Regions from separate parts of the Streptomyces sp. NBC_00459 genome, predicted to be linked through region 1. Evidence: riboswitches for the same ligand, from Rfam matches in the RefSeq annotation. Region 1 holds a riboswitch; the other holds the start of a gene.

Region 1 (4,408 bases):
ACGGCGCGCCGAGCGCCGGCTGGACCCAGGCGCGGCGCAGGGAGCGGACCGCCGGGGTGCGGTGGGCGTTCTGCGAGAGGAGGGCGTAGAACTGCGGGATCTCGATGCCGGGTTCGGCCAGTCGCAGAGGACCGGCGGGCTGGCGCTCCAGGCCCGCCGCGATCCGGCGCAGGTCGAGCCAGGGGACACCGACGCCGCCGCCCGGGGAGTGCGGGTTGAGCCAGAGGCCGTACTGGTCCGGGTAGAGGGTGCGGGCCACGTCGAGGCCGTCGACCACCTCGTACGACCTGTTCCAGCCGCTGACCGACAGCTCCTGGGCGGAGGTCACACAGGGCGCGTAGCCGTACCCGTCGACCTGCATGTTTCCGTACTGCGCGTCGGGGGAACCGGCCTGGCCGTGCCAGAGCAGCATCCAGATCTGGCCGGAGGAGGGGGTCGCGAGGGCGCGCAGAAGCGCCTCGTAGGCGTCGTAACGCCCGGGCGTCACTTGGCGCAGCATGTGCTCGACCTGACCGGCCGCGGCCGTGCCCGACGCGCTCACCATTACCGCCCCTTCGTAACCCTGACCGAGTTGTGCGTTCTAGCTTATGCGCTCCGCTGGTCAGGCCGTTGAGAGCTCGGGGCCTGGTGTTGTCGGCGGAGTGCGGGTGATTCGTGGCTTGTCGCGCGGTTCCCCGCGTCCCCGGGGGTTGCCCCTGGGGCGCGTTCGTCAGTATCCATGCTGATAGAAGGGGCGGACCCTGTCCCTCAGCCAGTCGGTCACCGGGTCCTGGGCCGCGTCCAGGAAGACCAGGTTCACCGGCCAGGGAGAGGGCGATCGGCCCAGCGCCCTGCCTACCGCGTCCATCGGGATGGTGCGGGCCAGCGGGTCCCACGGGGAGAGCTCGACGCCGACGAACATGACGGGGGCTGCCGTTTCGATCGCCGCCAGGCAGCGGCGGGCCGTCCGGACCACGCCCGTGCCCGCGAACTCCGTCGCCGCGGCGGCGAGGAAGTCGACCGGGTCCTCCTGCCAGTCGGGCTCGTAGAGGCGGACGCGTCCGCCGCCGGTGCCGTCGAGGACGGTGCGGCCGGAGCGGCAGAGCTGGGCCACGGCCTGCGGGGGCAGCGGGACTCCGACCACGCCGTCCGGGTTCACGGCGATGCCGACCTGGGGCTGCAGGCCCCTGGCGAACTCGACGGCGGGGGCCACGGTGTACGACACATGGGCGCCGACGACCTGCCGGAACTGCTCCTCCGAGCTGAAGACCGGCACGTACGCCTGGCCCTGGATGTCCATCGTGGGCAGGTCGAGGGGGCCGGTGTAGGGGCCACCGCCGGACGGGAGCGGGACCCAGACGAAGCTGCGGCCGAGGACCTCGACGATGCGGGCGCCCGCGCCGGGGACGCCGAGGGAGGCCGAGAGCACCTCCTCCAGCTCGTTGCCCGGCCAGCCGCCGTGCGAATGCGGGTGTGCCGGTGCGGGGAAGCCCCCGGAAAAGTCCGGAGGGAAGTCCGCCGGGATGTCCATCTGCCTACCGCCTGCTGTGAACCGCTGTCGTGAGTCCCTTGGTGGGAGTCCCTTAATGGGCAAAACCCTAACCGGCCCCGGCGAGTACGGCTGTCAGTCCGCGAAGTCGATCCTGCGCAGGGTGTCCGCCGCGTCCCGGTCGATCAGCACCGCCGAGCCGCAGCCCTCCGGCAGATTCCCCTTCTCCACCGAGCGCAGCAGCCGCGAGGCGGCCTGACGGTGGCGCAGGAACGCGTACCGCGAGACGCCCCGGCCGCGTTCGCGCTGGCCCTCCAGGGCCTCGTCCGGGGTGACGTCGAGGAGGAGCAGATGCAGGATGCCGCCCCGGCGGCGGGCCTCACGGGCCAGCCAGCCACGCACCCAGGCCTGCGTACCGCAGTCGTGCACGACGACTCCGGCTCCGGAGCGCAGGGCGCGGCGCAGTCCGGCGTAGTGGGCGAGGCGGACGAGGGGGCGGTAGACGGCGTAGGGGAGAAAGGAGGGCGTACGGGCGTCCCAGTGGTCGCGGGTGTTCTGGGAGTCGATGCCGGTGGCGCGCACCGCCCGGCGCATCAGCGTGGACTTGCCGCTGCCGGGCAGGCCGGTGACCACCACGAGGTCGCGGGCGCCGAAGGTGAGGCCGTGCGGGCTGTGGCCCGAGCGCTCCCGCAGGTCGCGGATCACGGGTTCCGGGCGCGAGGCGCGCGCGTCCCGGGCGGGGGCGGCGGGCTGCTTGGGCAGCGCGTCGGTCAGCGCGAGAGCCGAGGCCGTCGCATACGCCGTGGTCCTGTTCACCGTGATCGTCCTCCCATGGGGTCGGGAAGTACCGTCCCCGTCGAGTGTAAAGAGAAGGTAATACGCGGTGGCTCTCGGTTGGGTCCGCTTACTGCAACAGGCCTGCTACAGGCCGGTATGCGCATCCATGAAAGGCCTGTGTCCCCTCTGTGAAGGGTCCCCCTGCCGTGCCGAAGCAATGCGTGCGATGATGTGCCCGCCAACTGCATACCGGCCGCTTGAATCCGCGCGGGAGAGTTCCGGGTACCTCTGGGTACCCGGGCGCCGAAGGAGCAAGTCCCTCCCTTGAATCTCTCAGGCCCCGTTACCGCGCGGGCGAGGCACATCTGAAAAGCGGGCCGCGGGTCGTCGTGACCAGTGGTCCCACCCAAGGTGCAAGTCTGTGACCTGCGTTTTCACGCTTCGGGTCACGATGAACCTCTCAGGTTCCGATGACAGATGGGGAGGAACGACCTCGCCGTCATGCCCTGGGAGCACTACCGATGAGCAGCACCCCTCTGCGTCTGACCGCCCTCGATGCCCTGCATCGTTCGCTCGGCGCGACCATGACCGACTTCGCCGGCTGGGACATGCCCCTGCGGTACGGCTCCGAGCGCGACGAGCACCTGGCCGTGCGCACGAAGGCCGGCCTCTTCGATCTGTCCCACATGGGCGAGATCACCGTGACGGGGGCCGAGGCCGCCGCCCTGCTTGACCACGCCCTCGTCGGCAACATCGGGTCGGTCGCCGTCGGGCGCGCCCGCTACACCATGATCTGCCGGGCCGACGGCGGCATCCTGGACGACCTGATCGTCTACCGCCTGGCCGAGACCGAATACCTCGTCGTGGCCAACGCGGGCAACGCGCAGGTAGTGCTCGACGCCCTGCTGGAGCGCGCCGACGGCTTCGACGCGCTGGTCCGCGACGACCGGGACGCCTACGCGCTGATCGCCGTGCAGGGCCCTCAGGCCCCCGGCATCCTCGCCGCCCTCACCGACGCCGATCTCGACGGCTTGAAGTACTACGCGGGCCTGCCGGGCACGGTCGCCGGTGTCCCGGCCCTGATCGCGCGCACCGGCTACACCGGCGAGGACGGCTTCGAACTGTTCGTGGCGCCGGACGACGCGGAGAAGGTGTGGCAGGCGCTGACCGACGCGGGCACGCCCGTCGGGCTGGTCCCCTGCGGTCTGTCCTGCCGGGACACGCTCCGCCTGGAGGCGGGCATGCCGCTGTACGGCCATGAACTGACCACCTCCCTCAACCCTTTCGACGCCGGCCTCGGCAGGGTCGTGAAGTTCGAGAAGGCGGGCGACTTCGTGGGCCGGGCGGCCCTGCGCGAGGCCGCCGAGCGCGCTTCGTACGAGCCGCCGCGGGTACTCGTCGGTCTGGTCGCCGAGGGCCGTCGCGTCCCGCGCGCCGGGTACGCGGTCGTCGCCGGCGGCCGGGTGATCGGCGAGGTCACCTCGGGCGCCCCCTCCCCCACCCTCGGGAAGCCGATCGCGATGGCGTACGTCGACGCCGCGTACTCGGCGCCGGGCACGGCGGGCGTGGGCGTGGACATCCGGGGCAGCCACGAGCCGTACGAGGTCGTGGCGCTGCCCTTCTACAAGCGCCGGAAGTAGCCCCGGCCGTCACCCCGGCGTCAGAAGCAACCGGTATCCCGTATCCCGTGTCCTGCCCTGCTGACGGGCAGTGCCTGTAGTAACCCCATGCATGACCAGTCCCCCGCGTACAGGAGAATTCAGGCCATGAGCAACCCCCAGCAGCTGCGCTACAGCAAGGAGCACGAGTGGCTGTCGGGCGCCGAGAACGGCGTCTCGACGGTCGGTATCACCGAGCACGCGGCCAACGCGCTCGGCGATGTCGTGTACGTACAGCTTCCCGAGGTCGGCGCCACGGTGACCGCGGGCGAGACCTGCGGTGAGCTGGAGTCGACCAAGTCCGTCAGCGACCTGTACTCCCCGGTCACCGGTGAGGTCACCGAGGTCAACGAGGACGTCTCCAACGATCCGTCACTGGTGAACTCCGCCCCCTTCGAAGGCGGCTGGCTCTTCAAGGTGCGCGTCGCGGACGAGCCGGGCGACCTGCTCTCCGCGGACGAGTACACCGCGTTCTCCGGCAGCTGAGTCCCCCAGGCACAAGGAC
Region 2 (4,408 bases), 5.5 Mb from region 1:
GAGGAGATCGGCTACCGCGGTCCGACGGCGTGCGCGGCGGCCGGCATCACATACCGGCAGTTGGACTACTGGGCGCGCACCGGTCTGGTCGAGCCGAGTGTGCGGCCCGCGCACGGATCGGGGACGCAGCGGCTCTACAGCTTCCGGGACGTTGTGGTCCTGAAGATCGTGAAGCGCTTTCTCGACACCGGCGTCTCGCTGCAGAACATCCGTACGGCGGTTCAGCATCTCAGGGCGTGCGAGTTCCGAGATCTGGAGCGCATGACGCTGATGAGCGACGGTGCGACCGTCTACGAGTGCACCTCCCCCGACGAGGTGCACGCGCTGCTCCAGGGCGGGCAGGGCATTTTCGGTATCGCCGTCGGCGTGGTGTGGCGGGATGTGGAAAGCGCTCTCTCGCAGTTGCACGGGGAGCGCGTCGACACCGGCGAGACGCTCGTCGGGCACAACCCGACGGACGAACTGGCCCGGCGGCGCAACCGGGCGGTCTGAGCGCCGTCCCTGGGGTCCGGGGCATTGTCAGTGGCGTAGGGCAGCATCGGTGATGTGAGAAACGCGCCCACGATCCTGCATCTCGACATGGACGCCTTCTTCGCCTCGGCGGAGCAGGCGTCCAAGCCGAGCCTGCGTGGGAAGGCCGTTGTGGTGGGCGGGCTCGGGCCGCGCGGGGTGGTGGCGACCGCGTCGTACGAGGCCCGGGTTTTCGGGGTGCACTCCGCGATGCCGATGGCGCAGGCGCGCAGGCTCGCGCCGAACGCCGCCTATCTCGTGCCGCGGGGCGGGTTCTACAAGTTGATCAGCGAGCAGGTCATGGGGCTCCTGCACGCGCTGTCGCCCCTGGTGGAGCCGTTGAGCCTGGACGAGGCGTTCGTGGACCTGGAGGCCGGAGGGACGGCCTGGGACGAGGTGTCGGCGCGGCTGGCCGGGATCAGGCTGCGGGCGGACATACGGGCTGTCACGGGGCTCACGGGATCGGTGGGGCTCGCCGCGTCCAAGATGCTCGCGAAGATCGCTTCGGAGCAGGCCAAGCCGGACGGGCTGGTGGTCATCGAGCCGGGCACCGAGCGGGCGCTGCTCGGGCCGATGTCGGTGCGGACCCTGCCGGGGGTCGGCCCGGCGACCGGGGACCATCTGCGCCGGGCCGGGATCAGTACGGTCGACGAGCTGGCCGAGGCGGGCGAGGACGAGCTCGTACGGCTGCTGGGGAAGGCGCACGGGCACGCGCTGTACGCGATGGCGCTGGCGCACGACGAGCGGCCCGTGGTGGCCGAGCGGGAGACCAAGTCCGTGTCGGTCGAGGACACGTACGACGTGGACATCCATGACCGGGGCCGGGTGGGGACGGAGGTGCAGCGGCTGGCGGACCGGTGTGTGCGGCGGCTGCGCGGTGCCGGGCTGTCCGGGCGGACCATCGTCCTCAAGGTGCGGAGGTACGACTTCTCCACGCTGACGCGGTCCGAGACGCTCCGGGGGCCCACGGACGACCCCGGGGTGGTGCGGGAGGCGGCGGCCCGTCTCCTGGAGGCGGTGGACACGACGGGTGGTGTGCGGCTGCTCGGGGTGGGGGTCAGCGGTCTCGCCGACTTCACCCAGGAGGATCTGTTCGCGCAGGCCGCCGGGGAGTTGGCGGCGCTCGATCCGGCGGAGGAGGCCGAGCACGAGGGCGGTGAGCAGGAGGAGGAGCAGCCCGTCGAGCGCCACTGGACCACCGGGCACGACGTACGGCATGCCGACTTCGGGCACGGCTGGGTGCAGGGGAGTGGGCTGGGGCGGGTGACCGTCCGGTTCGAGACGCCGCAGTCGGAGCAGCCGGGGCGGGTGCGGACGTTCCGGACCGAGGATCCCGCGCTGGAGCCGGCGGACCCGCTGCCGTTGGTCGCCGGTGCGCCGCGAAGACCCGACGGTCCGGACGAGGAGTCGTCGGATCAGGCGTCGTCCGTGCCCGCCAGCCTGCCGAAGTCGTGGTCCGGGAACGGGGGCGGGGGAGCCACATCGAGGCCGTAGTGGTGGTAGAGCTGGAGTTCCTGCTCCGGGGAGAGGTGGCGGCCCACGCCGAAGTCGGGGGCGTCCTTGATCAGGGCCCGCTCGAAGGGGATGCGCAGTGTGCCGTCGATCAGCTCGCTGGGCTCCAGGGGTACGAAGGCGTCTCTGCTGAACAGCCCTGTCCTTATGGCCGCCCACTCCGGCATTCCCGTCGCGTCGTCGAGGTAGACCTCGTCGATCGTGCCGATCTTGGTGCCGTTGCGGTCGAAGGCCTTGCGGCCGATCAGGCTGCGCGGATCGATGTCGGTCTGCACGGCGCCTCCGTATGGTCGCAGTTCATCCGTAAGCACTACAAAAGAGCACTTCCGGGAAGGCGGCCACTCGAAGGTGTGTGCGTGGAGCCCGCTGATAGGCTGGCCAATGGCTGCTGACCCCGTGCGGGAGAGTCCTCCGGAACCTCGGAGGGCGCCGAAGGAGCAAATCCTCCCCGGAATCTCTCAGGCCCCCGTACCGCACGGACGAGGTCACTCTGGAAAGAAGAGCGGTTGCCGACGGCTTCCGCTCTCACCGACGGTGAAAGCCGGTACGTCAGTGTGTTGGCGGCCCGGTGAAGCTCTCAGGTTGAGATGACAGAGGGGGAGGCCGTTCGGGCACCCGTGCCGTGGTGCCCCTCGAAGGTCGTGACGACCAGGAGGCCTCCGTAATGACCGCCCACCGCACTCCGCTCGCCGTACTCGAACAGGGAACGCCCTTCGAGCGGCGGCATATCGGGCCCGACCACGAGGACCGGGCCAAGATGCTCGCGCAGGTCGGATACGGCTCGCTCGACGAGCTGACGGCCGCCGCGGTCCCGGATGTGATCAGGAACGCCGACGCCCTCGACCTGCCGGCCGCCCGCACCGAGGCCGAGGTGCTGGCCGAGCTGCGGTCGCTGGCCGACCGGAACCAGGTGCTGGGGTCCATGATCGGGCTCGGGTACTACGGGACCTTCACCCCGCCGGTCATCCTGCGGAACGTGATGGAGAACCCGGCCTGGTACACCGCGTACACGCCGTACCAGCCGGAGATCTCGCAGGGGCGCCTCGAAGCGCTGCTGAACTTCCAGACGATGGTCGCCGACCTCACCGGGCTGCCCACCTCCGGGGCCTCGCTGCTCGACGAGGGCACCGCGGCCGCCGAGGCGATGGCGCTGTCGCGGCGCATGGGCAAGAACAAGAAGGGCCTCTTCCTCGTCGACGCGGACACCCTGCCGCAGACCATCGCGGTCATCCGGACGCGGGCCGAGCCGACCGGCGTCGAGGTCGTCGTCGCCGACCTGAGCGCGGGTATCCCGGACGAGATCGCCGGGCGCGAGATCAACGGTGTGCTCCTCCAGTACCCGGGTGCCTCCGGTGCCGTGCGGGACCTGAAGCCCGTCGTCGATCAGGCGCACGGGCTCGGTGCCGTGGTCACCGTCGCCGCCGATCTGCTTGCCCTGACGCTGCTCACCTCACCCGGTGAGCTCGGTGCGGACATCGCGGTCGGGACGACCCAGCGGTTCGGCGTTCCGATGGGCTTCGGGGGGCCGCACGCCGGATACATGGCCGTGCGCGAGCAGTACGCGCGCAGCCTGCCCGGACGGCTCGTGGGTGTCTCCGTGGACGCGGACGGGCACAAGGCGTACCGGCTCGCCCTGCAGACGCGCGAGCAGCACATCCGCCGCGAGAAGGCGACCAGCAACATCTGCACGGCCCAGGTCCTGCTGGCCGTGATGGCCGGCATGTACGCCGTCCACCACGGGCCCGAGGGGCTGCGGACCATCGCCCGGCGCACCCACCGGTACGCCACGATCCTCGCTGCGGGGCTGACGGCGGGCGGTGTCGAGGTCGTCCACGGGGCGTACTTCGACACGCTCACCGCGCGGGTGCCCGGGAAGGCCGGTGAGGTCGCCGCCGCCGCGCGCGAACACGGCGTGAACCTGCACCTCGTCGACGCGGACCGGGTGTCCGTCTCCTGCGACGAGACCACCACTCGGGCCCAACTGGGCGCCGTATGGGCCGCGTTCGGGGTCGAGGGCGACATCGAGGCGCTCGACGCGGGCGCCGAGGACACACTGCCGGACGCGCTGCTGCGCACCGACGACGTTCTCACCCACCCCGTGTTCCACCAGTACCACTCCGAGACCGCGATGCTGCGCTACCTGCGTCGGCTCGCCGACCGTGACTACGCGCTCGACCGGGGCATGATCCCGCTGGGCTCCTGCACCATGAAGCTCAACGCGACCACGGAGATGGAGCCGGTCACCTGGCCCGAGTTCGGCCAGCTGCACCCCTTCGCGCCCGCCGAGCAGGCGCAGGGTTATCTGACGCTCATCCGTGAGCTGGAGGAGCAGCTCGCCGAGGTCACCGGGTACGACAAGGTGTCGCTCCAGCCGAACGCCGGTTCT

The links. Region 1 has a riboswitch for glycine ahead of gcvT (glycine cleavage system aminomethyltransferase GcvT). Riboswitches for the same ligand answer to the same signal wherever they lie in the genome.
Region 2: it holds a riboswitch for glycine, as region 1 does, so the genes downstream of both, gcvP (aminomethyl-transferring glycine dehydrogenase) here and gcvT (glycine cleavage system aminomethyltransferase GcvT) in region 1, are expected to answer to the same signal.

The regions. Positions count from the first base shown of each region.
Region 1 is NZ_CP107903.1:6,944,463-6,948,870, reverse strand. Features, by position in the region: gene OHN74_RS30835 (enhanced serine sensitivity protein SseB C-terminal domain-containing protein) at 1-541, opposite strand, end outside; gene OHN74_RS30830 (enhanced serine sensitivity protein SseB) at 710-1,510, opposite strand; gene OHN74_RS30825 (AAA family ATPase) at 1,604-2,290, opposite strand; glycine riboswitch at 2,504-2,604, shown strand; glycine riboswitch at 2,605-2,732, shown strand; gene gcvT (glycine cleavage system aminomethyltransferase GcvT) at 2,767-3,885, shown strand; gene gcvH (glycine cleavage system protein GcvH) at 4,012-4,389, shown strand.
Region 2 is NZ_CP107903.1:1,462,325-1,466,732, reverse strand. Features, by position in the region: gene OHN74_RS06280 (MerR family transcriptional regulator) at 1-492, shown strand, start outside; gene OHN74_RS06275 (DNA polymerase IV) at 547-2,004, shown strand; gene OHN74_RS06270 (PRC-barrel domain-containing protein) at 1,926-2,297, opposite strand; glycine riboswitch at 2,412-2,506, shown strand; gene gcvP (aminomethyl-transferring glycine dehydrogenase) at 2,687-4,408, shown strand, end outside.